Glaciimonas sp. PCH181: one gene and its partner. Each later gene encodes a partner of the first gene's protein in a complex. Links are inferred from orthologs where the notes say so. Each region holds a gene or a part of one and is shown in the gene's direction. Other genes may lie near its edges.

Evidence for each region.
Region 2: the proteins of C7W93_RS16300 (region 1) and dapF are in contact, whole or in part, in a solved structure (PDB 5YGU), measured with the Escherichia coli proteins. The link is inferred for Glaciimonas sp. PCH181 from one-to-one orthologs.

What each region holds. Positions count from the first base shown.
Region 1 is NZ_PYFP01000002.1:677,126-694,582, forward strand. Bases 14,471-17,382 are described here. They hold C7W93_RS16300 (RNA pyrophosphohydrolase), read left to right. Parts: upstream 14,471-15,588; coding sequence 15,589-16,176; downstream 16,177-17,382. Other genes in these bases: C7W93_RS16305 (CNP1-like family protein), read left to right, coding at 16,185-16,775; proB (glutamate 5-kinase), read right to left, coding at 16,854-17,382. Also shown: C7W93_RS16240 (ribonucleotide-diphosphate reductase subunit beta), read right to left, coding at 1-463; C7W93_RS16245 (ribonucleoside-diphosphate reductase subunit alpha), read right to left, coding at 622-3,546; 1,6-anhydro-N-acetylmuramyl-L-alanine amidase AmpD, read right to left, coding at 3,974-4,687; C7W93_RS16255 (sigma-54 dependent transcriptional regulator), read right to left, coding at 4,699-6,216; C7W93_RS16260 (PAS domain-containing sensor histidine kinase), read right to left, coding at 6,246-8,003; C7W93_RS16265 (PP0621 family protein), read right to left, coding at 8,038-8,319; C7W93_RS16270 (inner membrane protein YpjD), read right to left, coding at 8,316-9,125; ffh (signal recognition particle protein), read left to right, coding at 10,501-11,868; C7W93_RS16285 (SWIB/MDM2 domain-containing protein), read left to right, coding at 12,216-12,581; C7W93_RS16290 (lytic transglycosylase domain-containing protein), read right to left, coding at 12,836-13,447; more of proB, read right to left, coding at 17,383-17,457. UniProt on the Escherichia coli protein: Master regulator of 5'-end-dependent mRNA decay.
Region 2 is NZ_PYFP01000002.1:1,610,892-1,623,634, reverse strand. The notes cover bases 3,048-6,046. They hold dapF (diaminopimelate epimerase), read left to right. Parts: upstream 3,048-4,117; coding sequence 4,118-4,975; downstream 4,976-6,046. Other genes in these bases: C7W93_RS20535 (tetratricopeptide repeat protein), read right to left, coding at 5,132-6,046; C7W93_RS20545 (lipid A biosynthesis acyltransferase), read left to right, coding at 3,185-4,054; C7W93_RS20550 (lysophospholipid acyltransferase family protein), read left to right, coding at 3,048-3,188. Also shown: C7W93_RS20560 (AI-2E family transporter), read right to left, coding at 1-463; metK (methionine adenosyltransferase), read right to left, coding at 854-2,011; more of C7W93_RS20550, read left to right, coding at 2,322-3,047; more of C7W93_RS20535, read right to left, coding at 6,047-6,832; C7W93_RS20530 (porin), read left to right, coding at 7,480-8,649; C7W93_RS20525 (DUF484 family protein), read left to right, coding at 8,849-9,517; tyrosine recombinase XerC, read left to right, coding at 9,539-10,540; C7W93_RS20515 (Fur family transcriptional regulator), read left to right, coding at 10,649-11,257; C7W93_RS20510 (GTP-binding protein), read left to right, coding at 11,372-12,469. UniProt on the Escherichia coli protein: Involved in the succinylase branch of the L-lysine biosynthesis and in the biosynthesis of the pentapeptide incorporated in the peptidoglycan moiety. Catalyzes the stereoinversion of LL-2,6-diaminopimelate (L,L-DAP) to meso-diaminopimelate (meso-DAP).

The sequences.
Region 1 (17,457 bases):
GCGACTCAACAATGTACTGATAAGCATGCGTATGAATCGCTTCTTCAAACGCTTGACGCAACAGATACTGACGGCACTCTGGCGCAGTAATATGACGGTAAGTTCCCAGCACGATGTTATTGGCAGCCAACGAATCGGCAGTCACAAAGAAGCCAAGATTGCGCTTTACCAGACGGCGCTCATCATCGGTCAGACCATTTGGACTTTTCCACAACTCGATATCGCGCTGCATGTTGATTTCTTGCGGCATCCAATGATTCGCGCAACCTGCCAGATACTTGTCCCATGCCCATTTGTACTTAAACGGCACCAGTTGATTCACGTCGGTGTGGCCATTGATAATACGTTTGTCTGCAGCATTCACCCGATGCGTTGTATCTACCGCAGGCTCGGTCGACTGCACCGGCAGCGGCATCGCACGCGGGGCGGGTGTTGAACTTACTTGTTCATCCCAAGAGAGCATATTTCTTCCTTCATTTTATCTTTTGATTAGCGAGACTGGCTTTAGTTCAGCCAATGCAACTTATCTGTTATCAGCGGCACGTTCGATGGGTCATAAACGTGCCGTCCTTCCTCATTTATTTCGGTGTAACTGCGTTGCCGCGTTACACCATTACAGAATTACTGGCAGGCTTCGCACTCTTCAAAGCCTGGGTCGCCTGGACGCATCACGCATGCCGGGCCATCCAGTTCGATCTCATCCGATACGACCGGCTTGGTTGCATAATTTGCCATCGCACCGCCGCTTGCGCCGCCATCCACTGACACTGCATTCAATGCACCTGTTTTAGTGGTGGATTTTTCAGTGTGAGTCGCGCCAATTGTGCGCAGGTAATAAGTCGTTTTCAGACCGCGCAACCAAGCCAGCTTGTAAGTCTCATCAAGTTTTTTGCCCGATGCACCGGCCATATAAATATTCAATGACTGCGCCTGGTCGATCCATTTTTGACGACGCGATGCAGCTTCAACCAACCATGACGGTTCAACTTCGAACGCCGTTGCGTAGATCGCACGCAAATCTTGCGGAATGCGATCAATCTTGGCCAGACTACCGTCGAAATACTTAAGATCCGAGATCATGACTTCATCCCACAAACCGCGCGCCTTCAAATCACGTACCAGGTAAGCGTTGATTTCTGTAAATTCGCCAGACAGATTCGACTTCACATACAGATTTTGGTAAGTCGGTTCGATACAGGCCGACACGCCAATGATGTTCGAAATGGTCGCCGTCGGTGCAATCGCTACGCAGTTCGAATTACGCATACCGAATTCTTTGATACGGCCGCGCAACTCAGTCCAGTCCAACGATTCCGACATATCCGTTTCGAGATAACCGCCGCGCTCTTCGGCCAATAATTTCAACGAATCTTGCGGCAGAATGCCACGATCCCACAACGAACCACGGTATGAACTGTAACGACCGCGCTCTTCGGCCAAAGCCGTCGAAGCCCAATACGCGTTGTAGCACACTAGTTCCATCGAACGATCGGCAAACGTGACCGCTTCTTGCGAAGCATAAGGAATCCGCATCATGTGCAGGCAATCCTGGAAACCCATAATACCCAGACCAACAGGACGATGACGCAAATTAGAATCGCGCGCCTTCTTCACTGCGTAATAGTTGATATCAATGACGTTATCCAACATCCGCATTGCCGTGTTGATCGTTTTTTGGAGTTTGACCGCATCCAACTGACCGTCTTTCATGTGCGCGGGCAAATTGACCGAACCCAGATTACATACTGCGATTTCTGATTCGTTAGTATTCAACGTAATTTCTGTACATAGGTTTGAGCTATGTACCATCCCGACGTGTTGCTGCGGGGAACGGATATTACAAGGATCTTTAAAAGTAATCCAAGGATGGCCGGTTTCAAACAGCATCGACAACATCTTGCGCCACAGATCCAGCGCATGGATTTTCTTGGATGTACGCAACTCGCCACGTGCAGCTTTAGCTTCGTAACCGACATAAGCGGCTTCAAATGCCTTGCCGACCTTGTCATGCAGGTCTGGCGCATCGCTAGGCGAAAACAAAGTCCATTCGCCCTTCTCCATCACGCGTTTCATGAACAGGTCAGGAATCCAGTTGGCAGTGTTCATGTCATGCGTACGACGACGATCATCGCCGGTGTTTTTACGCAGGTCCAGGAACTCCTCGATATCCATATGCCATGTTTCCAGATAGGCGCATACCGCCCCTTTACGCTTACCGCCCTGATTGACCGCAACCGCTGTGTCGTTGACCACTTTCAAAAATGGCACCACACCTTGTGATTTACCGTTCGTGCCTTTGATATGCGCACCCAGCGAACGCACCGGCGTCCAATCGTTACCCAAGCCGCCTGCATATTTCGCCAGCAAGGCGTTTTCTTTAATGGCATCGTAAATGCCTTCAAGATCGTCCGACACTGTCGTCAGATAGCAGGATGAAAGTTGCGAACGCAGTGTCCCGGAATTGAACAGCGTTGGAGTCGAACTCATGAAATCGAAACTGGACAATAAGTTATAGAACTCGATTGCACGCTCTTCGCGGTTAATTTCGTTCAATGACAGGCCCATCGCCACGCGCATGTAAAACGCCTGTGGCATTTCGATGCGGCTGTCCTGAATATGCAGGAAATAACGGTCGTACAGCGTTTGCAGACCAATATAAGCAAATTGCAGATCGCGTTCAGGTTGCAACGCTTCAGCCAGTTTTTTCAAATCAAACTGCGCCAGCTTGCTATCAAGCAGATCTGCCTCTATACCCTTTTTAATATATTTTGGGAAATATTCAAGATATTCCGCAGGCGCATCCGCTTGCGCGACTTCTTTGCCGAAGACTTCCTTACGAATCGTATGCATCAGCAAACGCGCCGTAACGGTGCTGTAGGCCGGATCTTTTTCCATCAGAGCACGCGCTGCCAGAATCGCTGACTTATGCAGTTCTTCAACCGGCACGCCGTCGTACAAATTCTTGACTGCCTCTGACAGAATGGCATCAGCGTCGACGTGCTTTTCCAGACCGATACACGCCGCGGAAATCAAATCGCGCACTTGCTGCATATCGAGGACGCGACGTTGGCCACCTTCCGTCACATACAGCTCAGCTGCCGCAACCGCCGGGCTAGTGGTCGATAGCTGTGCGCGCTCTTCCATCCGCTTGGCGCGATACAAAACGTAAGCACGCGCAACATCGTGCTCACCAGAGCGCATCAATGACAGCTCGACCTGATCCTGGATATCTTCAATGTGAAAAGTGCCACCAGTAGGCTGACGACGCACCAACGCATTCACAACGTTGGAAGTCAGTTCTTCGACCAGCTCACGGACGCGCGCAGAAGCCGCGCCCTGGCCGCCGTTGACCGCGAGAAATGCTTTAGTGACCGCGATCGAAATTTTGGATGGCTCGAAACCGACAACAGAACCATTACGACGGATGATCCGATAATCGCCAAAACTGATAGGCGCCTTCGCGGGAGCGGAGCTAGTACCTGTCTGCGACGATGCGCCACCGAACTCGGATAAAGATTTAACGGAAATTTCTTGAGTAGATTGCACTGAGCCTCCCGAGCTGAGTTGACAGACGCGCATTGCGCCTGTTGTTAATAACTAATAATAAGGACTAAAAAAACCACACCGCCAACGCCACTACGATTGCTACATATCATCACCAAACTAATGCTGATGCCATGCCACACGCAAACGCAAAATCCAACTGACGCTTGCGTCAAACTTGATCAATTTCAAATAAGGGGGCTGTCCTCAGGCCCATACAACATGAATACCAAAACCTTCTTAGTTATGCAGCCTAGGCACCTGGAACAGCTAAAGGAGAAATTGCGTTTAAGATCATAAAACACTAGATATAGTTTTTAGATCGTTGTTTGCACTAATTGTAGTACCTAGCGAGTACAGACGCAATGCTTAAAGAGAGGGATCGATATAATCTTTTTTGCTAAGAAAAATCAAAATTCCATTGACTTTTCTAGGTGCCGCACGGGAAGCGCAATGTCGGGTTGGTGAGTGCTCGCAGGCGCGTATCGACGCAACCTTGCTGGTACAGGTGCCAGTCGAAAAAAGGCCCTGGATCGGTTTTTCTGCCCGGTGCAATATGTTCATGCCCGCATACTGCCAACAGATGATGGCGCGACAGCAATGCGTCCGTCATCGCGCAAAGAGACTGGTACTGCGGCATGGTAAAAGGCGTGAAATCAGTCCCTTCGAGTTCAATCCCGATCGAAAAGTCATTGCAGCGCTGACGTTCGCCAAATGTCGATACGCCAGCGTGCCAGGCCCTATCGTTAGTCGATACAAACTGCATCACGCTGCCGTCGCGACGAATCAGAAAGTGGGCAGACACCCGTAACGACCGCAACTGTTCAAAATACGGATCGGCATCGTAATCCAGAGAATTGCCAAATAAATCAGCAATAAACGGTCCGCCAAATTGACCGGGCGGCAAACTGATGTTGTGGATCACTAGCAGATCAATACCGCTGCCTTCTGGCCGGGCATCGCAATTCGGCGAGCGCAGATGACGCACTTCGGGCGCATCCTTCGCGCCGCTTTCCGCTACGCACCAGCCATCTTCGCCAATCTGAAAAACGGGCGTAACTGGCTGGACGAAGGTTGCCTCGGCAGCCGCAACGGCACCTTCAGCAGCGGTGACCACGGCGATCTTTGGTACGTTATCCGTCATCGCGAATACTCTTAATCCTGTTCATGGATCGATAATCTTTGCATCCGATAACGCAATTGCCGAAAACTTATGCCCAACAATTCCGCTGCTTTGGTGCGATTGAATTGCGTTCGCGCCAATGCTTGTCGAATAATATTACGCTCAACATCGTCGAGATGCATGGGTAACGACGGCGGCAACGCAGGATTAGCTTCGGCGGTAACAGAGGGATCGCTGACAAATTTTTCTGCCATTGCCATGATTGAGGCAACCGCGGCCGCCGATTCCTCTGGGCCGATTGGCTCTTTGGGTTCATTCAGATCGGCTGCAAGATTCTGCTCAGGCTGAAGTAAGCCCGTTACTTTCAATGCCAGATCAAACACTTCGATCTGACCATCGTTAGCAAAAGCCAATGCCCGCTCAAGAATATTTTCAAGTTCACGGACGTTGCCCGGAAAGCTATAAGTACGTAAGGCTTGCAATGCCGAGGGGGTCAATGACATCGAGGTCAAATGGGGATCGGGGATCGCCAGACGCGCCAAAATAACCTCCGCCAGCAAACCGATATCCTCCAACCGCTCGCGCAAAGGTGGCAATCGCAATTCAATCACGTTTAAACGGTAATACAAATCCTGCCGGAATTTGCCTTTCTCCACGCATTCCGCCAGATTTTGATGCGTTGCGCTGACCAACCGCACATCTACAACCTCTTCCGTCGTCGCGCCGACTTTGCGGACCCGGCGCTCTTGAATTGCGCGCAGCAATTTAACTTGCATTGCCAGCGGCAAATCGGCCACCTCGTCGAGCAGCAACGTCCCGCCGTTAGCAGCCTGAAAAAAGCCATCCCGATCGTCTGCGGCACCGGTAAAAGCGCCTTTGCGATAGCCGAAAAACTCCGCCTCCATCAAATTCTCGGGGATGGCACCGCAATTGACTGCAATAAAAGGTTTGTCGGCACGCGGACTGAGCGCGTGTAAATCGCGGGCAGCCAATTCTTTGCCGCTGCCGGATTCGCCGCTAATCGCAATCGGCGCCATACTGCGCGCTAATCTGGCAATCTGCGCACGCAAATCCTGCATCGCCGCAGAAGTGCCGATCAGCCGTAACGGCTGCGCCCCTACCTTACTATCCGTAGCGCTATTGCGCGATGACAGCCCTGCGTGGGAAGGACTGCGCTCCGGCACGTTCATACGTAATGCCGACTGCACCATTAAACGTAGCTGATCCAGCGCAACAGGCTTGGATAAATAGTCGAATGCCCCCGCCTTCAAGGCCATCACGGCGTTATCGGCGCTACCGAAGGCGGTAATCACCGCTATCGGTGTCATTTTGCAACTGGCAACAACTTCGTGCACCAGTTCAATACCAAGGCCGTCGAGCAGTCGCATGTCGGTAAGTACAAGGGCGTATTCGCGCTGCGACAGAAATTGCCGGGCTGTTGCCAGCGAATCAGCACTATCGACATCCAAACCCATTTTGACTAAGGCGATTTCCAGTAATTCGCGTAAATGCGCCTCGTCATCGACGACCAGAATACGGGGTGAAGTCATGGCAACAATCTTTTCCGGTCAACTAACATTTAAAGTGGCCCACGAGCAGCAAACGCGATAACAAAACGTCCGGTGAGATGCTCGTGCGCTTCATGACGATATTCATAGTCCAGCTTTGCAGCGTTATTCAAACACAACTCGCGTGCCAAAAATAGTCCAAGGCCGGTTCCTTTATTAGAGGTCGTATAAAACGGCTCAAATAAATGCAGGCGAATTGCCGGGGTAATCGGCTGGCCATCGTCCTGTACGTGCAGCTCCAGACCGCCCGCCGCATTGGTGGTAACCAGCAAACGGATGCTGTTGGCCTCGCCGCTGGCGTAGCGCAGTGCATTCGACAATAAGTTAACCACGACCTCACGCAAATGTAACGCATCAAACCACACGCGATGTTGGTCAGTCGCCGGGATCAGCAATTGCAGCACCCCAGCCTTTATCAGGTTAGTTTGCTGAAATTCTTCAGCGATCTCAGCGACCAGTGGAGCCAACAGGATAGGCGCAGTTTGTCGTTGCGCCTTACGCGATAGCGACAGAATATCTTCGATCATACGATTAAGCCGCGCCACATTATCCTCAATAATGTTGAGCAGACGTACTTGCGTCGGACTGACGGCTTCTTCGATCAACAAGGTCGCAGCATAAGAAATGGACGACAGCGGATTGCGCACTTCGTGGGCAATACTGGCAGTTAATCGCCCCATCGCTGCCAGCTTCAATTGCTGCGCCTGATTTTCAATTTCGCTGACATCTTGTAAAAAAATAACCGCAAGATACTCACTTAAATCCTCGGTTTTGACTGCGGCAAAGCGCAATTTAAAATGCATCGCCAGCTCATGCCCGCTTACCCCCATAGCTGTGCTGCTCGGCCCTCTATCCTCGGTTTGTTTGATCGTGACAAGAAAGGGTGAATCGCTGGAGGTTGCGTCCGAAAGAGAGGGAGGGCTAACGCTGGGATGGAGACTGACGGTGGCAGCCCAAGCCAAAAAAGCCTCGGCAATCGGAGACAGCGAAGGAAAATCAGTCAGCTTGAACAAATGCGGCTCATCAGGAATCGACAAAGCCAGCATGCGTTCAGCCATCGGATTGGCCATCAGGATAGTCGCGTCCGGGCCGACAACCAGCAGACCATCGCCCATATCTGCCACAGCCATGCGATTAATTGCCAGCTGCACGCGTAAATCTGTGCCGCGCTGTTTCGCCAGATCTTCCTGTCGAATCAATTTGTTAGCCAAACGATTGATCACAAACACGGCAAAAAAGAACGCTGCGCCTGATAACCCTGCTTTCAATGTCGTTGCATCCGACGTCGATTGCAAAATTTGATAGCCGCTCTCCCCCAATAGAACCAGAGTGACAATCGAGACGAACAGCATCGCCTGTAACAGCGACGCCAGAATTGCGCCTCCCGCGAGCGGGAATAAATAAAGAATCGCCAAACCGCTCTTAGCGCCCCCTGCACCTATATAAAGAATAGAAATCGCGCCGATATCAATCACAATTTGCACCACAATCTGGAGCTTGTAATTACGCCGGTAATAGGCCGCTAATAAGGTGAAGACAATCGCGCAAATCAGGTAAATCGTGCAGATTTCGGAATAATTAAAAAAATTCAACAAGCCCTTATCTTTAGCGCCATTCGCGCTGAGATACATCAGCAAGACTAACGCCACGACAATCCGGGCAATATTAAATGTTTGGAGATTGCGCCAAAACGTTATTGGCCTATCGGTGTCTGCAAAGATGGCAGACCCGAATTTTGGAAAATGGAAGTGCGATCCGGATCGGCTCATGCGCGTCAATTCAAGAAGTTATCCGGTGGCAACATCAATGTGCGTGCAGACGCCGATGCTCCTCACCGCAAAACACTGTACCGGCATAATCGGTCACAGCTTCGGAAGCAGGAAAATGCAGACCGCAATGCGCGCATGCCACCATTTCTTCCACTGGCGGGGAAGCACCCGACAAAGACGACGGATGCGCACCTCCACCAGCGCCGCCTGTCGGATCACCCGAGGCGGAACGGCTTTTATTGATGATGTTCTTTTTAGTGCGCTGAAACCAGACGACAACTGCCAGCGCAATGACTAACCAAATCACATATTTCATACCAAGACCCGATGCAATACCACTTCAAGCACAAAACGACTACCGACATACGCCAGTAACAAAATAGCAAATCCGATCAATGTAAAACTGAGCGCCGTGCGACCACGCCAGCCCTGCCATTTACGTCCCGCCAGCAATAAGCCAAACAAGGCCCACGACAGCATCGTGAATATAGTCTTATGATCCCACTTGAAGGCGGTGCCGAACAATTCTTCCGAGAACACGACGCCGGACAATACTGTTAGCGTCAACAATACGAAGCCGAAAGCGATCAACCGAAACAGCAACTTTTCCATCGTCAGCAACGCGGGCAAGCGATCCAGTGCAACGCCAAACCAACTAGTACTCACGCGACCGGGCCGCGTATGCAAACGGGATTCCTGCAATACCATCAATACCGCATGAAATGCCGCTATCGTCAGCGTACTGTAAGCCAGAATAGAAATCACGATATGCCATAAAAACACTGGCGATTTACCGCTTAATGGCACCATATTTCCGGGAAATAGCGCGGGCAAAATCACCGCCAGCGCCGCGGTCGGCAACACCAGAACGCGTAATCCATCGAGAGTATAGTTGCGATTTTCAAGCCAGTAAGCAGCGACCGATACCCATAGCGTCGCCGACAGCATCATCGAAAAACCAACCCGCACCTCCTCGGGACCGATCACGTCAGCCCATAGTGCGCCGCCATGCAGCAACCAACCTGCGGCAGCGACTACCGAGATGGTCTTGCGCCGTTTCGATGGCAGCAAGGCGCAGCCAAGGTATAACAGTGCAGTCAAAATAAAGAGATAAGTTTGCATCATGTAAGTTTACAGTATGTAACCTTGTGCTGGCGGTGCGATAACCCACAGCGGGAAAGAAATTTTCTTACTAAAGACACACATAAATTGGGTCGGCAACGTATTTATCAAGCGATAACCAACGACGACAATTGACCATACTTAATAAGACAGATTTAACTGGCTCATCGCAGCGGCCCGGTTTTCGGACGTCACGATTACTTATTTTTACGCTTGTCCCGGATATACATCGCAGACTTGTTATTCGCCAAAATCCGTTGCGTTACATCAAACAGCTCAGTTGCACTAACTAGTCCGCTGAGCTTCGCATAACCATATTCACGCGCGTCAAAATCCGGCGCTTGCTTGGCAATATGGCTGCCAACCGATCCCAGCTGCGCCCAACCATCTTCATCCGACACTGCTTCGACACCGCTTCGCAACAAACGCACCAACCGCGTATCCTGTTTAAGCTCATTCGCGGCAGGATGCAATTTCCCAGGCGCCTGCGAGACGTCTTCGACGTCCAAATCCGTCAACAGCTCAGTGTAAATAAACTTATCGCATGCCGTCACAAAAGGCTGCGGCGTCTTGCGCTCACCAAAACCATATACGGTCAAACCTTCTTCCCGGATACGCGACGCCAGCCGTGTGAAGTCACTATCGCTGGAGACAATGCAAAATCCATCGAAACGCCTTGTATACAGCAAATCCATCGCGTCGATGATCATCGCGCTATCGGTTGCGTTCTTACCTTTGGTATAGCCAAACTGTTGAATCGGCTGGATCGAATTGCGCAGCAGGCATTCTTTCCAGGTTCCCAGCCGGTTGTCAGTCCAATCGCCATAAATACGTTTGACACTAGCCACGCCGTATTTGGCAACCTCTGCCAGCAAACCATCGACAATCGCTGCACTAGCGTTGTCGGCATCGATTAATACCGCCAGACGCGGCGCTTCGGGCGAGGAATTTCCTGACATGGTATTTCCTGAATATTGGATGGAAGAATCATACCTCAAGGAAAGCCCGTACCCTATCGCGATCAGACATTTATGGCGCGCATTAGGCGGATGCTGACTATCACATTGCCGGTCGGCAATTCACATAATTCTGATCTGAAGGCATTACCGACTCAGGCCTCCGCTCTGGTGTTCATTTTCCGCGATTTCTGTAAAAAAATTATTCTTTCCCTCCCATTCTCTGGAAAGCGGGCTTTTCCTCGGTATCGGGTAAAATAACCGATTATATTTAGGGCGCAGTATCGGTCTTCATCGGTCATTGTCGGTAAAACATCCGCTGGAAACATCGCGGAAACAAATGTTTCTTATACCTTAATACCGTTTATACCGGCAGTCCTCCGCCCCTTCCGTCCTCTCTTCCGAAAACACTGTCACCTATGTTAGACAATCTTACCCAGCGCCTCGCCAAAGTCGTCAAAACCATGCGCGGCGAAGCGCGTTTGACTGAAACCAATACCGCCGAAATGTTGCGTGAAGTCCGGTTGGCACTACTGGAAGCCGACGTCGCGCTGCCAGCCGTGCGCGAATTTATCGCCAACGTTAAGCAAAAAGCCTTAGGCGAGGAAGTCATCGCATCGCTGACGCCGGGCCAGGCGTTGGTCGGCGTGGTACAACGCGAATTAGCGTCGTTAATGGGCGCCGATCTGGGGCCGGAAGCATCGCAGCTTAACTTCGCCACGCAACCGCCAGCGATCATCCTGATGGCCGGTTTGCAAGGTGCAGGTAAAACTACGACGGTCGGTAAATTAGCGAAATATCTGCGCGAGCAGAAAAAGAAAAAAGTCCTGACCGTTTCTACCGACGTCTACCGTCCGGCAGCGATTGGACAGTTGAAAACGGTCACCGAACAAGTTGGCGCTGACTTCTTTCCGAGCCTGGTGACCGATAAACCGGTCGATATCGCACTGGCCGCACTCGATTTTGCCAAGCGCCATTATCACGATGTACTGATCATCGATACCGCCGGTCGCCTGGGTATCGACGAAGCGATGATGCAAGAAATCACCGCCGTTCATGCCGCTGTCAAACCTATCGAAACGCTGTTTGTAGTCGACGCCATGCTCGGTCAGGATGCGATCAACACAGCCAAGGCGTTCAATGATGCGCTGCCGCTGACCGGGATTGTGCTCACGAAACTGGATGGCGATGCGCGTGGCGGTGCTGCGCTGTCGGTACGTCACATTACTGGCAAGCCGATCAAATTTGCTGGTGTCGGCGAAAAGCTGGATGGTCTGGAAGCGTTTGATCCGTCACGCATGGCGAACCGGATTCTCGGCATGGGCGATATTCTGGCGCTGGTTGAAGAAGCTAAAAAAGGTGTCGACGTTGCTGCAGCGCAGGATCTGGCGCAGAAAATCAAAGGCGGCGGCAAGTTCGACCTGAATGATTTCAAGGCGCAATTAGGTCAAATGAAAAAAATGGGCGGCATGTCGAGTTTGCTGGATAAGCTGCCAGCACAGTTCCAGCAAGCCGCTGGCGGTGCAAATATGGATCAGGCAGAGAAGTCAGTTAGGCGCATGGAAGGGATGATCAATTCCATGACCGCACAAGAGCGCGCCAAGCCGGAGCTGATCAAAGCCTCGCGCAAACGCCGGATTGCCACTGGCGCGGGCGTCCAAGTGCAGGAAGTCAATCGCATGTTGTCGCAATTTGATCAAATGCAATCGATGATGAAAAAACTCAAGGGCGGCGGCATGATGAAAATGATGCGCAGCATGAAAGGCATGATGCCGGGCTTGAAATAGAACCGCGCCAAATCTTGCGTTGAAAGATTTGGTAACGATTTAATTCCGCGGAATAATCTATAAATCCTTGATTGATAAGGCTTTTGATCTCTGGACCAATGTTCGCCGAGCGCCCCAAAAGAGTGGAAACTCACTGCCACTTTATTGCAATATTTATCACGTGCAGAAAGCGCATTTAGTTCCCTAAAGCGCTATGAAAAGGCAGTGTATTTCAGCAGGCATCGCCGTCACACACAAAATCCTGCAAAAGCCATAAAAAACACTTGCGTCACTGCGAAAAGCGCACCACTATGGGCGATGCGTGATTGACGCATTTTTCACACTCTCTTCGTCAAGGAGGCTTAAAGATGGCCACAGCAAAAAAACCAGTAGTTGCAGAAAAAAAACCTGCAGCCGCTAAACCAGCAGTTAAAAAAGCAGCACCAGCAAAAGAAGTTGCAGCAGAGAAGCCAGCACGCAAGCCTAATGCAGCGTTCATGAAGCCAATGAAACCATCAGATGTTCTGGCTGCTGTTGTCGGCGCTGATCCGCTGCCACGCACTGAAGTTACCAAGAAAGTTTGGGAATACATCAAGAAGCACAATCTGCAAAATCCAGAAAATAAGCGCAACATCGATGCTGATGAAAAGCTGAAAGCTGTCTTTGGCGGCAAAAAACAAGTGTCTATGTTTGAAATGACTAAACTCATTTCTGCTCACTTGAGCAATGCTTAAGGTCTAGCTCAGCTAGATTAACTTAAGTGCCAAACAAAAACGCCCGCATTGCGCGGGTTTTTTTGTTTTTGGAACACATGAATTTGATAGTTGAGATTATTTGCCCGAGGGCGCTTCTGACGCTGTCGCGTTCTTAATTGCATGACCACTGCAAATATAAGAAGCGAGTTTCGACAGAATTACATCACGAAGAAATACCAAGACAGTGCTACGGCGACGCGCAACTTCAGGTCTGGGTGAATTGCAACTTAACGTTACTGCACAGCCACCGTGGTTTTGATCGGCACCGGCTCAAACTCCCAGCGCTTCCAGGCAGCCTGCACCGCATTCGGATATTCGGGCCGACCCCGGCTTCCGTTATAACGGCCTAGCGCCAGGTAGAGATTACCTTTTTCCATGTCCAGATACATACGCAAAATCGCGCAGCCATAGCGCAGATTGGTTTGTATATCAAATAATTTGCTGCGATCTGCGTCCCCGATTACACGGGTCCAAAACGGCATCACCTGCATCAACCCCTGCGCGCTAACGCTAGACATAGCGTATTTGCGAAATGCGGATTCCACCTGAATCAAGCCCAATACCATCGCCGGATCAAGTCCCGCTCGCTTGGATTCGTACCAGGTTGTTTCCAGAAATTCGGTACGCATTTGCGCATCGGGGAATTTCTTTTTTAGGCGCTCCGACATTTCCACCAGCCAGTAAAGGTACTGAATGCGCTGCTGGATATCGGTAAATTGCGGCTTCGGCGGTCGCCCGTCATTGATCGCCCGCGATAGCGCTAACCTTACTGAGTCGGCCATCGCCTCTTCTTTTTGATTCCCGGCATGCGCGACGCCACCGACCATCAATGTAGTCAGCACCATCGTCAAGCAGAGAAAAATACGGCCTGTCAAACGCAAGAAAACTCCTCGGAAAATCTCATTCAGAACGATTGATTTCCGAGGAAAGACCTCAAACAACAACCATTTCTCACGTATTGCGTGCCACGCATACAGCTTTCTTCGCCTCTGAGAAACACGCAATCAACCTCCAGCCAGATCAGACGCCCAGACGGGCTTTCACAAAACCCACCATCTCAGCCAATGGCACGCTAGTCGCCTCAGTATCACGACGACCTTGGTATTCTAGCTGACCATCTTTCAAACCACGATCACCCACTACGACGCGATGCGGAACGCCGATCAGCTCCCAATCGGCAAACATCGCACCCGGACGTTCGCCGCGATCATCCAGAATCACGTCAATGCCTGCCGCTTGCAAGGCTTCGTAGAGTTTATCGGTCTCGCTTTTAACCGCTTCGCTGCGATCATAGCCCATCGGGCAGAGAACAACTTCAAATGGCGCAATCGCGGTTGGCCAGATGATGCCCTTGTCATCATAATTCTGTTCAATGGCAGCGCCCAAAATCCGCGTGATACCAATGCCATAGCAGCCCATTTGCAATGGCTGCGGCTTGCCGTTTTCATCTAGAAAAGTAGCATTCATCGCTTCGGAATAAGCCGTCCCGAGCTGGAACACGTGACCGATTTCGATCCCGCGCTGAATCGCCAGCACGCCTTTGCCATCCGGCGATTGATCGCCTTCGACGACATTACGGATATCGACTACCAACGGTTCCGGCAAATCACGGCCCCAGTTGACGCCCGTCAAATGATAATCCACTTCATTCGCGCCGCAAACGAAGTCGTGCATGTTCGCCACGGTACGATCAGCGACGACATTAATCGGCTTTTTAGTATTGATCGGGCCCAAATAACCCGGTGGCGTACCGAACCATTCGACGATTTCTTCTTCGGTTGAAAAACGATATCCGGTCAGACCAGGGATATTATTCGCTTTGATTTCATTCAGCGCATGATCGCCCCGCAGCATCAGCAACCAAACTTGTTTGTCAGCAGGCTTTTTATCGGTCGCCGCTGTTTCAACTGTCAGCACGATGGATTTAATCGTGGCGCTTAGCGGAATATTCAATAATTCGGCGACTGCTTCACATTTGGCTTTACCAGGGGTCGCTGTTTTAGTCATTACCTGACTTGGCGCAGCACGACTTGCATCAACGGCCAGCGCTTCGGCGGCCTCCATATTTGCTGCGTAATCTGAGGTCGGGCAATACACAATCGCGTCTTCACCCGTTGCGGCGATCACATGAAATTCATGCGATGCAGTGCCGCCAATGGCGCCATTATCAGCGGCGACAGGACGGAATTGCAGACCGAAACGATTGAAAATCCGGATATAGGCGTCGTACATTACTTGATACGACTTTTTCAGGCCATCCAGGTCGCGATCGAAAGAATAAGCATCTTTCATCGTAAATTCACGACCGCGCATCAAACCGAAACGTGGACGGCGCTCATCGCGGAATTTAGTCTGAATGTGATAAAAATTGACCGGAAGTTTGCGATAAGAGCGCAATTCAGTGCGCGCAATATCGGTAATCACTTCTTCCGAGGTTGGCTGAATAATGAAATCACGACCATGCCGGTCTTTGACGCGCATCAGTTCATCGCCGTATTTTTGCCAACGGCCGGTTTCTTGCCAAAGTTCAGCAGGTTGTACAACTGGCATCAATAATTCAACCGCGCCGGAACGATTCATCTCTTCACGCACGATATTTTCGACTTTTCGAATCACGCGCAATCCCATCGGCATATAGGTATAGATACCAGAACCAAGGCGTTTAATCATGCCGGCGCGCATCATTAATTTATGGCTGACGATTTCAGCGTCGGATGGAGCTTCTTTAAGAGTCGATACAAAAAAAACGGGAGGCGCGCATAACGGTGAATTCTTTTTAAAAAGAGAGGGTTATAATCGACTCAATTTTAAAGGATTAGCTGGCTGATGCGCCCACTCTTTGCACAATTGATTGATGTTCTGCCCAGTTTCACCACTGGTTGGGACCTGCTATGCGTGGATTTACCCCTAAATGTCGTATTTAATTTAGAACGTAAGCAAATTGGCATGAGGACCGCCTAGTCGCAGAAAGTTTTGAGGTAATACTATGCTGGACCGTGAAGGCTTCCGCCCTAACGTCGGCATTATCTTGCTCAACACCCAGAATGAAGTCTGGTGGGGCAAGCGCGTGCGCGAACATTCGTGGCAATTTCCACAAGGTGGCATTAAATACGGTGAAACGCCGGAGCAGGCGATGTTCCGCGAACTTGAGGAAGAAATCGGCCTGAAGGCGGAACACGTCAAAATTGTCGGCCGTACACGCGACTGGCTGCGCTATGAAGTGCCTGATCATTTCATTAAACGCGATATTCGCGGACATTATCGTGGCCAAAAACAAATCTGGTTTTTGCTGCGGATGACGGGGCGCGATTGCGATGTCAACTTACGCCTGACCGAGCATCCTGAATTTGATGCATGGCGCTGGCATGATTACTGGGTCCCGCTGGATGCCGTGATCGAGTTCAAGCGCGATGTCTATCAGCGTGCCTTGCAAGAATTATCACGCTTTTTAACCCGCCCATTGCAAAGCTCAGCGCGCCAGCCGCGCCATTTGCGCTGTGCACTGAATACAGAGGATTTGTCAGAATCGCCAAATCCCTGCATTCCGGCTGATCCGACTATCCATAAGGAGTAAGTTTTCCCATGTTTTTTAACATTATTTCTTCAACGCCGAAAATTAACAACGTCGGCAGGATCAACAAACTTGTCGCGGTCGCCGCCCTGCTCCTTTCTGCAGTGGCCCACGTACACGCAGCCCCCGGCTCTGGCCCAGGTCCCGGCTTTGATGATGATTTTGACGATGAAGTAAAGACCTGGCAAGAACTGGCGGTGCAATTGCCTCCGCAGCCCAAACCTGAAAATATGGCAGAGTTTTATGTCGGCCCTACGACCACCATGAAATTCGCGATTGATCTGGATTCAATCTCAGCCGGATCCGACGGGGTCATCCGTTACACGCTGATCAGCACTAGCAGCGGCGGCGCAGAAAATGTCAGCTACGAAGGCATTCGCTGTCAAACCGCCGAAAAGAAACTATATGCTTTCGGCCATAAAGATGGCAATTGGTCACGCGCACGCCTGAGCAAGTGGCAGCAGATCAGCGCAGTCGGGGCAAATCGGCAGCATGCTGCATTGTTTACAGATTTTCTCTGTCAAGGCGGTACGATCGCTGGCAAGGTTCCTGTAATACAAGCGCGCTTCCGGAATAATCAGCCAATAAAGCCCGGTAGCTGATAGTCCACCATCAAAACACGCACGCTGAATGTCAAAAAGCCGCTATGTTTCCATAGCGGCTTTTTTATAAGCAAAGGCCTACAACAAAACCAAATTGTCGCGATGAATCAATTCCGATTTCTCGACGAAGCCCAATATTGCGGCGATCTCTGACGATGGATGACGCATAATCCGCCGAGCTTCAGCGCTCGTGTAATTACTGATGCCGCGTGCAATCGCACGGCCATCGCTATTCATACAAGTAATCACGTCGCCGCGCCCAAACTCACCCAAAACATCTGTCACGCCGATGGGCAATAACGACTTACCCTCGTTCGTCAGCTTTTGCACCGCGCCAGCGTCCAGTACCACTTTACCGGCCGTTTTCAGATGATCTGCCATCCATTGCTTACGCGCTTTCAACTGGCCGGTCTGGGCATTCAATTGCGTACCAATCGCTTCACCGGCAGCAAGCCGCGTCAACACATCCGCTTCCCGGCCCCACGCGATGACTGTGTGTGCGCCAGATGTCGCAGCACGCTTCGCAGCCAGAATTTTGGTGATCATCCCGCCGCGACCAATCCCGGTGCCCGCATCGCCCGCCATCACTTCTAGCGCAGGGTCACCCGCTTGCGCCTCATGAACGAACTCAGCATTGGGATCTTTGCGCGGATCGGCAGTAAATAACCCTTTTTGGTCGGTC
Region 2 (12,743 bases), 930 kb from region 1 along the record:
CCATCCCGATCAAAATATGGATAAAGACTTGGATCGCCTCTTTTCCCGCCAGCGTCAATTCACCGTTGTGCGACTCTATCCATTCCGTCACCATCTGCCGGGTGCCAGCGATATCGTCGGGCAAATATCCCTGCAACATCGTTGGCACTTGGGTCCGCGCCTGATCGATGACCTCCATCAGCTTGGTCTGAATGACTAGCATCCGATCCGGTCCACCGTGAAAGAAGGCGACCAATCCCAGAATGATGCCAGTCAACGCCCCAATAATCACCGCCGATAACAGCACCACCGCGATCAGATGTGAGCGCTCGCTTGTTAACCGACGCTGAATTAACGGTGTCAAAGAGCGTACTAATTGATACACCAACAATCCGGCCAATAGCGCCGTCAGCAAATGCAAGGTCAGCACTAACACCAACCCAAGTATCGAAATCAACCATGCAGTAATACGAAATGGGGACACGTTACTCGTCACCGGACGCAGTCTGGGTGGTAACGGACGGCGCGGAACGGACGCCTGACTTGCAGAAGATTTGGACGAGGCCATAGAGGATTAACCGGAGCGCTGAAAACACAATCAGCACAATCAACACCAGAGGAAATACCGGTGCTGCATGTGCCATCAATGTCCGTTGGTAACGGAACAACTCAGTGTAGCAAGTCCTTGCGCGGCAGCAAAGAACGATTTTGAACAGACATTCGGTCTGTGTTCGTATTTTCAACCGATATCAATCGATATGCATCGATAGCGACCGACAGACGTAAAAAAACGTGAGAACAGACTTCACCGATTTACGGTAAAAGTCCGTCTCACGTTTCCTATTTTCAGGCCGTCAAGCAGTTACGCGGGAAATTACAAAGCTGCTTTCAACGCAGCAGCTTTATCGGTCCGCTCCCAGCTAAACTCCGGCTCTTCGCGGCCAAAGTGACCGTATGCAGCAGTTTTTTCATAGATCGGCCGTAACAGATCCAGCATCTGCACAATACCCTTTGGACGCAGGTCGAAATGTTCCAATACCAATTGCGCCAGCTTTTCGTCACTGATTTTGCCTGTGCCGAAAGTAGTCACCATCACCGATGTTGGTTTAGCGATGCCGATCGCGTACGACACTTGAATCTGGCAACGGCTGGCAAGACCGGCGGCAACGATATTCTTGGCGACATAGCGACCAGCGTAAGCGGCAGAACGGTCGACTTTAGACGGGTCTTTACCGGAAAAAGCACCACCGCCGTGGGGCGCAGCACCGCCGTATGTATCCACAATAATTTTACGTCCGGTCAGACCGCAATCGCCTTGCGGACCGCCGATCACAAAACGGCCGGTAGGATTCACCAGATAACGGGTGTTTTGCAGCCATTCCTTCGGCACCACCGGCTTAATGATCTCTTCAATGGCAGCTTCTTCGATCGCCTTGTGCTGCATTTCTGGTGCGTGTTGTGTCGACAATACGATGGTGTCGATACCAACCGGAACGCCATCGACATATTTCAAGGTGATTTGGGATTTTGCATCTGGACGAAGCCAAGGCAAACGGCCATCACGGCGTAATTGAGACTGGCGCTCAACGATGCGGTGCGCGTAATAAATCGCGGCGGGCATTAATTCAGGCGTTTCGTCGCAAGCATAACCGAACATCAAGCCTTGATCGCCAGCGCCCTGATCAAGATCAATCCCTCGACCTTCGTCGACGCCTTGGGCGATATCCGGCGATTGCTTGTCATAGGCCACCAGTACTGCGCAGCTTTTGTAGTCGATGCCATAATCGGCATTGTCGTAGCCGATGCGTTTGATGGTCTCACGTGCGACATTGATGTAATCGACATTGGCGTTGGTGGTAACTTCGCCAGCTAAAACAACCAGACCGGTATTGACTAATGTTTCCGCAGCGACACGCGCAAACGGATCTTGGGCCAAAATAGCATCAAGGATAGCGTCGGAAATTTGATCCGCGACTTTGTCGGGATGGCCCTCAGAAACGGATTCAGAGGTGAAGAGGTATTCGTGTGTCATGACAGGCTCCTGCTAAAAAGAAATACAGTGGTGACCATGCCGCAGTCCTACTGTAGAGCCTGCGACGCTTTAGCGAAATTTGTATACCGCTTCGCAAGTTGTCTATTAACTCGGCGGATGAATATGATGAAACTTGGACCAGCTATAAATAATAATATCGTGAATATTAAATTGCATCCAGCGACACCATCATTATAAAAAATGCATTACAACAGAGGTATTACTTGCCACACAGTCATTTTGACAGTGCAGCGTTGTGGTATTTTACGCCTTTTACAACATTTCGGCAAAACGCCTCCGGTCTCCTCCAATGCTTGTTGCTCTCTTTAAATTGTTATCTGGATTACCGCTATCTGCGTTGCACGCGATTGGCGCTTCGGTCGGCTGGCTGGTGTATCTGCTGTCGCCCTCTTATCGGCGCAAATTAAAAGACAACTTGGGGAGGGCTGGCTATCAGCGCCAGCTATCGCAAGCGATCCGCGAGTCGGGGAAGAGTATGTTCGAGCTTCCCTTCGTCTGGTGTGCCTCGCCAGAAAAAGTGTTGCGCACTGCCCGAATCGAAAACTGGGACTTGGTGCAAGCCGCTCTTGACGCCAATACCGGCGTGATATTACTCACGCCGCACTTAGGATGTTTTGAAATTATTGCGCAGGCCATTGCCGAAAAAACCCCGCTTACAGCACTGTATCGCCCACCCCGTAAAGCTGCGTTAAAACCATTGATTGAAGGCGCCCGCGCACGTCGCAATTTGCATCTTGCGCCTGCGAATCTGACGGGAGTTCGCGCATTGCTAAAAGCGCTCAAAAAAGGTCAGGCTATTGGTTTGTTACCGGATCAGGTACCGCAAAATGGCGAGGGCGTATGGGCTAATTTTTTTGGCAAACCGGCTTACACAATGACCTTATCGGCTAAATTGCACCAAATGAGCGGCGCGCCGATTATTTTGTCGTACGCAGAGCGACTTTCATTTGGCCGCGGTTTCGTGATTCGTTTTGTGCCGTTTGAAGAAGAGTTGGGCACGACGCCGCAACAACAAGCTGAAGCGATCAATATCGCGATGGAAAAACTCATTGCACGTTGCCCGGCCCAATATATATGGAGTTATAACCGCTATAAGACGCCGCCCGGCGTGAGCGCCCCCAACGCGCCCTCTGCCGACAATCAGGGACAAGCATGAAGGCGTTGATTTTTTTATTGTGGCTGACGCATTGGCTGCCGCTGTGGATTCTCGGCCCTCTCGGCGAAGCGCTTGGATCACTGTTGTTCATTATCATGAAACCGCGTCGCAAGATCACGTTGACCAATCTGCGGCTGTGCTTTCCTGACATGCCCGAAACAGAGCGTATCGCACTGGCACGACGTCATTTCCAAGCCTATTCGCGCAGCGCGCTTGAACGGAGCGTGCTGTGGTGGGCATCCGAGGCGCGTCTCAAAAGATTGATCAAAATCGATTCCGCGTTGCCGCTTGAGACGCTTAGCGCAGGTCCGACCATTTTGTTATGCCCGCATTTCGTTTGCCTGGAAATCCCCGGTATTGCGTTAGTGCTGAATTCATCGTTGTCAATTTGCACTATTTACTCAAGGCAGCAAGATCAAGTCGTGGATGCCGCTTTATTAAAAGGCCGTTCGCGCTTTCGCCCGGTAAAACTATTCACGCGTGAACAGGGCGTGAAACCGATCATCCGCGCCATGCGTGAAGGTTTTCCATTCATCATGCTGCCGGATATGGATTTCGGCACCAAAGATGCCGAGTTCGTGCCTTTTTTTGGTATTCCCGCAGCAACACTGACAGCGACCGCCAGAATTGCCGCCGCCACCAAAGCCAGCGTAGTGCCGATGATCGCCACCTTTTTGCCACGCTACCAAGGCTGGAAAGTCACCTTTTATCCTGCTTGGGAAAACTATCCCGGCGATGACATCTCCGAAGCCACGCGACGCATGAATGCCTTCATCGAAGCGCGTGTCTTAGAAGCACCGGCAGAGTATTTCTGGGCACATAAACGCTTCAAGACCAGGCCAGAGGGCGAACCTAGTCCTTACTAGTTCGCAAATTGACAGGTTGAAATTCACAATACCCATTTGTTCTGGCAGTTCTATAATCACGCAATGAAACTCAAATTTACCAAAATGCACGGCGCCGGCAACGATTTCATCGTGATTGATGCGATCAGCCAGCATATCGATTTCACCTCAGCGCAATGGCAGGCATTGGCTGACCGTCGCTTTGGCATAGGCGCGGATCAAATGTTGGTGGTCGAAAAACCACAAGCGGCAGGCGTCGATTTTCGCTATCGGATTTATAACGCAGATGGCGGCGAAGTTGAGCAATGCGGCAACGGCGCACGCGCGTTCGTCAAGTTCGTGACCGAAAAAAGGCTGACCGACAAACGCACCATCAAAGTCGAAACCATGTGCGGCGTGATCGAGCCTATGCTGGAAGCCGATGGCAGCATCAGCGTTGATATGGGCGCGCCGGTTTTGACGCCCGCATCGGTGCCGTTCGACGCCAGCGGATTGCAAGCCACGCAAGAAGGGGCGGACAATTTATGGCCTCTCGATATTAACGGCAAGCGTGCTTTGTTTTCAGTGGTATCAATGGGCAATCCGCATGCGATTCAAATCGTCAGCGATGCCGAAGCAGCACCGGTAAACGTAGATGGTCCGCTTATTGAGCATCATCCGCGCTTCCCTAGACGGGTAAATGCCGGATTTATGCAAATTGTTGACCGCCATCAAATTAAGTTGCGGGTATTTGAACGCGGTGCTGGCGAAACACTGGCCTGCGGAACTGGCGCGTGTGCCGCTGTCGTCGCAGGTATCCAACGCGGCTTGTTAGATTCCCCGGTAAAAGTGGAAACCCATGGCGGCGCGTTATCGATAACGTGGAATGGTATTGATCAGCCAGTCAAACTCACCGGTCCTGCGGTGACAGTGTTTGAGGGCGAAATTGAGATGGGTGCTTAGTGCTTAGTGCTTAGTGCTTAGTTAACACTACTGCTTAGTCAGTTGATTTAGTACTAATAGAGTATGAAGCTGCCGAAAAATAGCCGTTTTGCCGGCAACAACTTAAGCAACGGTGTGAACTCTGCTTAAGCTTGCCCTTAAAATCCCAGGCATGCGCTAGCTACTCAACTCAGCAGCATCTTCATCTTCATCAGTCCCGACGTCGGTCAACGCCGCTGCCGGTAGCGCGGTCTTAAAACGATACAGGCGCTGGCGATAATTTCCCTCGGGACCGTGCGGACCACAATCCACATCTTCAAACAATCTCGCCAGACGATTCAATGCCTGCCGTTCGTCGCCAGTTTCAATCAATACCAACCGACGTTTGCTGCGCGCGTAAGACATACGAATATCCACCACCAGACAATGGCCGCAATCCGCCTGATTCAAATCCAGCAGTAACGCTTCGGGGCGGCTTAAACCAAATAGCAGCGCAAGTTCGATCCGCGCCGCCAAAAATGGATGGCTGGCCACCAACTCGCGCGTTAATTGCTCTTTCGCGGCCAATGCCCAAGTCTTCGGACGGGCCCTATCGGCAATTTTTGACAATAATGTCTGCGCAACATCACTTCCCTGAATCGCGGCTTTTTGCAGCCAATACACCGCTTGTACATCGTTGGTCAGTTTTTCACGTCGATTGCGCCAGGCACTGACGCCGCATTCCAGCTGAGCGGCGCGATGGCCCATTTCAGCGGCGTGCTCCAGATGGCGCTGCATATCGTTCAAATTACGCTGAGAAAATTCGGACTTTAAATATATTCGCGACAACGCATACCAGGCTTCAGACAAACCACGCTCACCCGCCTGCGTCAGCCAGCGGATCGCTTTTTTATAATTGGCGGAACCTGCACCAACAACAATCCGCTCTCCGTCGCTATCCATGCGGGCGTACCATAATCCCAAATCCAGCTGAGCCGATTTGTCATCAGCGGACGCTGCCAGCTCTAAAAATTGCTGAACTTCGTTGACGTCAAAGTCCGTGGTCATCATCAAGGCGCGGGCACAACGCGTTAGCAGCAACAGATTTGCCTCACCCAAGCGCCGTGCCAATGCCTCTGAAGGGGCATGCAATTGCGCTAAATCTCCACCGTATTGTTGCGCTACTGCACGTGCGAGCGGCAAACCGCGCTCTAAAAATACAGGCCAGTCCTGATTATCCCAGGCGATTTGCGCCAACGCATGTTGGGCTTGCATGACGCCAGCATCAGCCGCCCTTGCCGTCCACTCAAGCGTCATGCCGCTGGTATCGCTCTCAACTGACATCGTCTGAGGCTGGAATAGCCCCCGCGCAGCGCTATTACTTCCAACAAGTTCATCCTTACTCTTATTAACAGCATTGCCGTTGTATTCTGCCGGATGTAGCGACGTCGCCACCTTGGATCTCGCAGCATATTGGGCCAGCAACCACTGCGCTTCCGGAATGCCAGCATGCGCCGCCGTTTCCAGCGCTTTTAATGCCTTCGCGCCAAAGTCACGGAACGCCGCGCTTTGAAGTGCCTCGCTATCGCGTAATACTAATTGGGCCAGAATCAACCCCGCTTGCATCACGCCAGCGTCAAACGCGCGCTCATACCATGCGCAGATATCGTGTTGATTACTTGCACCAAGTGCAACATCCAACGGGATATGACTGCCAATTAATATCCATGCATCCGCTTCCTGCTGCTGTGCGGCGCGATCCAGCCAGTGCAAAGCAGTAGGAAAGCTCTGCGGCAATCCGTTGCCACCAAACAGGTAACGCTTTCCCAGCGCAAGCTGAGCTGCGCCCTGCCCAGCCCGCGCAGCACGAATAATCGCCAAGTCTTCCCGTTTAGCCATAAACACCCATCACGCAAAAGCGTAAATTATCTCCGATAAATTAAGAATCCTTTATTTGATACTGAATTCCAATTAAGTTCGCATCTTTAATACAACATATTGTATTTTTTTGACATTCTTAAAGATTCACCATTTTGGCGCGCCAGAAATAGTGAGAAACACGGCATAGTTCGCCGAAAATGCACCAAAAAATCTTATCTATCGCCAACGCATTCCAACTAGAAACAAAATTTAGGCAACTTATTACTTTTCCTCAAAAAACCTTTTAAGGAATTGCCGCAGAAACTAATAGGTCCACTTTTATTTTTGCGACGCGTTCATGGAGTTTGACGTCCAGCACATGCCAACACTTTAATAAATGACAACATATTCGATCTACATCTAAAGCGCTGACTTCCCCGCGATTTAACACCGATCTGCGCCAGAAGTCTGATTCGAATGTGGGCAGAAAATGAACAACTCAAACGGTCCTGAGCCTGCTTTGTGTCACAAAAATACAACAGAATCATCAACCCGACCCAATTTCGACCAATTTATAGCGCGACAGAAGACCAAACCACCGGCGCACGCAGCCGGACCTATTACTGTTCTCCCATCCGACAGATGTACGGATCCTTAAAGCAGGCTTTCCAAATAAAGGACGTCAAATGAAGAAATCACTAATCGCACTGGCCGTACTAGGCGCAATCGCAGGTGCAGCACAAGCTCAAAGCTCTGTAACAATCTACGGTATCGTTGATACTGGCGTTACTTATACAAACAAAGCACTGAACGCTACAACTGGCAAAACTGGCAGCAAATTTGCTCTGACTTCGGGCAACATCCAAGGTTCACGTCTGGGTTTCAAAGGCGTTGAAGATCTGGGCGGCGGTTTGAAAGCAGTGTTCCAATTGGAAGCCGGTTTTGCAAATGACACAGGTGCATTGCAAGGCGACAAAGGTTCGACAAATCTTTTCCGTCGTAAATCAGTTGTTGGTCTGAGCGGTGACAACTTCGGTACAGTCCTGCTAGGTCGTCAAACTGACATCACTGATGACGTAAGCCAATGGACTTCGGTTCAAGATTTCGGTGGCGTAACTGGTGCAGTTGGCCACAATCTGGACCGTTTGGAAGGTACACGTACCCAAAATTCGATCCGTTACAACACACCAAGCTTGTCTGGCTTCACAGCTAGCGCGATCTACGGTTTCGGCGAAACAGCTGGTCAAACTACAGCTGGCCAATCGTTCGGTCTGGGTGGTCAATATGCTAACGGTCCATTGGGCTTGTTCGCTACTTACTACCAATCGAAAAAAGGCGCTACACCTAGCGATGTATCCCTGACTAACGCTACAGTATTTACTGCTGGCAACCCAGGCGACACAGCTCTGAAGACATTTAGTCTTGGTGCTAGCTATCAAGTTGGTCCAGCCCGTCTGTACGGTAACTGGTCACGTGTTAAACAGCCATTGGCAACTACTACAGGCGCTGTTCCTGGCGGCCTAGTACCAGCTGGCACATTCACTATTGGTAGTATCAACAATAGCAAAGCTGACATCTTCGAATTGGGTACTAACTACGCTTTGACAGCACCTTTGCATTTGCTGGCTAGTGTTCAGTACAGCAAATTGACTTTCGTTGATGCTGGTTCACAAAAAGGTAAGCTGACTCAATTCAACTTGGGTACTGACTACTTCTTGTCGAAGCGTACTGACTTGTATGCTTTTGCTTCGTACCTGCGTGCTAAAGATGCTATCAACCCAGGCATATTGGGCGACACTACTGGTGGCAGCAACAACCAAACTGCTGTTACTGTTGGTATCCGTCACAAGTTCTAATTTAAGTTAGTCAGTTCTGCGGTAACGCAGAATTGCCTACTTAGCTAGAAATCCGAAAGGCCCACATGATTCTTCATGTGGGCCTTTTGTTTTTCAGCGCCAAAATGTCGATGCCCAATATCGGCAATAGTTGTCATTGAATGTCATAGCGGTGATACTCTCGGTCATTCATTCTCACTCGTCTCAAGACACCTACACCATGAGCAGCCATCTCGACGCAGACACCGTCGCACAATATCTTGCCGAAACGCCCCGCTTCTTTGAAGAGCATGCTGAGCTCTTAGGAAAAATCAAGTTGACGAGCCCATTGTTGGGACGCGCTATTTCCTTGCAAGAGCGGCAAATGGAAATATTGCGGGAAAAAATCAAAGTCCAGGACCTCCGTCTCGCCGACATGATACGTAACGCACAAGAGAACGACACCATCGCCGAAAAACTACAAGTCTGGTCACGCAGTCTGCTAATGGCGCGTAACGACGTCGATATGCCGCACACCTTGGTCAGCGGATTACAAACCATATTTAATGTCCCTCAGGCCACACTGCGACTCTGGAACGTCGCCGAGGCGTTTTCACATACGTGGTTTGCCGCACCAGCATCTGCCGACTCCAAACTTTTTGCGAATAGTCTGAGCGTCCCGTTTTGCGGTGCTAATAATGATTTTGAGGCCGCCACATGGTTTGAAAATCCGGCTGACATGCAATCTATCGCCATGCTCCCATTACGCGTAGATAGCGCCGAAAGCACATTCGGATTGTTAGTCCTGTGCTCGCCGGATGTCGACCGTTTTAGCTCCGACATGGCAACCGATTTCCTTGAGAAAATCGGCGATACCGCCAGCGCAGCGCTTGCCTGCCTGCTTGCCTAAAGACTAAAACGTCACATCGTCATGTCCACCGACCGCCTCTCCCCCTCCCAAAATCAACGTTCTTCGGCGGTCGTTGAAGCCTATCTACAAAGTCTGGTTGATCAACGCAAGTTGTCCCCTCATACGGTCAGCAGCTATTCACGCGATCTGGCAGAATTACTTTCGCTAAGCCGTGCGCTCGCCAAAAGTGCTGAAGACAACATCGACTTCACGCTGCTCACCCATGCCCACATACGTAAATTTGCTGCACAGTTGCATTCCCATGGCCTAAATGCGCGCTCAATTGCACGCAAACTTTCTGCCTGGCGTGGATTTTTTAATTGGATGGGAGAGCACACTGCGCTAACCAGTAACCCAGTCGAAGGGGTTAAAGCCCCCAAGCGCGCCAAACCTTTACCGAAAGCATTAGGAGCCGACGATGCAATACGGCTTGTCACCAGCGCCAATCAACACAGCGAGCAAAGCCCCACCTTGACCGCCTGTAATCGCGCCATGTTTGAATTACTGTACTCAAGCGGATTACGTGTGTCCGAATTAGCCGGGCTGGATGTCCGTTACACAGCGACCGCAGGGTATTCCTCCGCCGGTTGGATCGATAGCGATGCCGCCGAAGTCACCGTCACCGGAAAAGGTAATAAGAAGCGCTCCGTTCCGGTCGGACAACCCGCGTTACGAGCGATCGCGGACTGGCTAATATTGCGGAATGCCTTAATAAAACACGAAGACACATTTGCACTATTCCTGACTGAGCGCGGCAGCCGCATGTCGCCTCGCGTGATTCAGCTCCGACTAAAAGCGCACGCACAGGCAATCGACATTCCGACCGATGTTCATCCGCACGTATTGCGCCATTCATTTGCGTCGCACCTGCTGCAAGGATCCGGCGATCTCAGAGCAGTACAGGAAATGCTCGGCCACACCTCAATTGCCTCAACTCAAGTCTATACATCGCTCGATTTCCAGCGTCTTGCGCAGGTCTACGATGCCGCGCATCCACGTGCGAAAAAAGTACCCAAAGAATAATTTCGCCATGAGCAAAGATGACCTGGTTCAAATCTGCGCAAAATATGCAACTCAATTGCAATTTGGGGCATAATTAGTCCTCACTCACACTCCTCTATGTGTCCTGGCATGACCACTGACATCAAACTTAAATCCACCACCACCTTCGCGGCTAACCAGCAGGCCACACTTTCGCAAGCAGCGACACTGGCAGCAGAGCAATTGCGCTCGGCATTGGTGCGCATCACCAGCGCCCGGCTAAAAGTGTTAACGGCATTGCTAGAGGCGCGTTGCGCGGTTTCACATCAGGACATGCAGGATTTATTCGTAGAGATGGATCGCGTGACGCTGTATCGCGCACTCGATTGTCTGACCGATGCTGGACTGGCACATAAAATTGCCGGTGATGACCGCGTATTCTTGTACAGCGCAGGCGCAGAACATACTGAATCGACTTTTGCAAACCCGGAACACCACGCGCAACATCAGCACGGGCATTTCAAATGCACCCGTTGTGCCAAAGTATTCTGTCTGGATGGCAGCGGCGAGGCAGGTTTTTTAGGCGACGTATTAGCGCCAGTCAAAACTGACCTGAAGGGCGAAGAGTCTGCTACAGCATCACCGGCCACGCTGCGCAGACATTTACAGCAGGCATTGCAGGATTCGCTCGGCAAAGGCTTTGAGGGCCATGACATCGAACTGACCATTAAAGGCTGGTGCGCTGACTGCGCACATTAGTTAGGGCGCATGGGCTAAGCCACTTAGCCCTTTGACACCCAGCCGCTTATTGCCACAAATATAGCAGTCCCAATTCCCCCATTCTTACCCCGCACATTCACTCACTTTATCGCCATGGCACTTATCCCCACCACTATTCTTACCGGCTTTCTCGGCGCTGGCAAAACCACTCTCCTGAATCGCATTTTGCAACAGCCGCACGGCCACAAAATTGCCATCATCGAGAACGAATTCGGCCAGGAAAATATCGACAATGAAATCCTGGTGCAAGACAGCACCGAACAAATTATCGAAATGAATAACGGTTGTATTTGCTGCACAGTACGCGGCGATTTAATTGTTGCCCTGAGCGCACTGGCGCGACGGCGCGATGCTGGCGAATTGCAATTTGACCATGTCATCATCGAAACCACCGGCATGGCGAATCCCGGCCCGGTCGCACAAACCTTCTTCGTCGATGAAGAAGTCGCGATGCACTACATGCTCGATGCCATCGTTACAGTCGTTGATGCCAAACACGCCATGCAACAACTCGACCAACAAGAAGAGGCCCAGCGCCAGGTCGGTTTTGCCGATAAATTGTTGTTGTCCAAAACTGATCTGGTTGACGCGCCCGAGATTGCGGCCTTAACTGCACGCCTCACCAGAATCAATCCACGCGCATCCATCATCAGACTCGATCCGGCGCATACCCCGATCGACGAAATCCTGGATATTCGCGGCTTCAACCTCAACGCCAAACTGGAAATCGATCCAGATTTTCTTGCCGCAGAGGAAATGCACGACCACGCCACGCATGCGGATCACGACCATAGTGGCAGCGATTGTGCCCACCCATCGCATCAGGACGAGCATGCCCACGCGGCAGAAAAGCACCACGATCACGACCATAATCACCATCACGCCCAACATGCAGATGACATTGCAGCGTTCGTTTTCAAAAGCGAGCGCCCATTTAACACCGCCAAACTGGATGAATTTTTAGGTGGAATCGTCCAAGTTTATGGACCGCGCATGCTGCGCTATAAAGGTATATTGTTAATGGAAGGCGCGGACCGCAAAGTTGTATTTCAGGGCGTGCATCAAATTATGGGGAGCGATATCGGTGGAAAATGGGAGGATAACGAAATCCGCACCAGCAAAATGGTATTCATCGGCAAGAACCTGCCAAAAGACATCTTTATTCGCGGTTTGGAGCAATGTCTGGTATAAACTATGGCAGTTTTGTACTACTGGAAATATGTCGGCCATGCGAAATGTTAACGATAGCAGGATGATAATAAATACGAAAAAGGAGATAAAAAACTCCCTTCGTCATTGTCGCAATTGAAAACCCGCACGTTTTTGGCATCAAACCTGTTGTAAAATTCTTGACCAACCAACAAAATGATCGTAATGGCAACAAAACGATTTTGACTTGTTAACAAGATACTCTCGCACAGCATTTGATAAAGCTAGTGACATTGCCTCAAAGAGAACTCCAAAC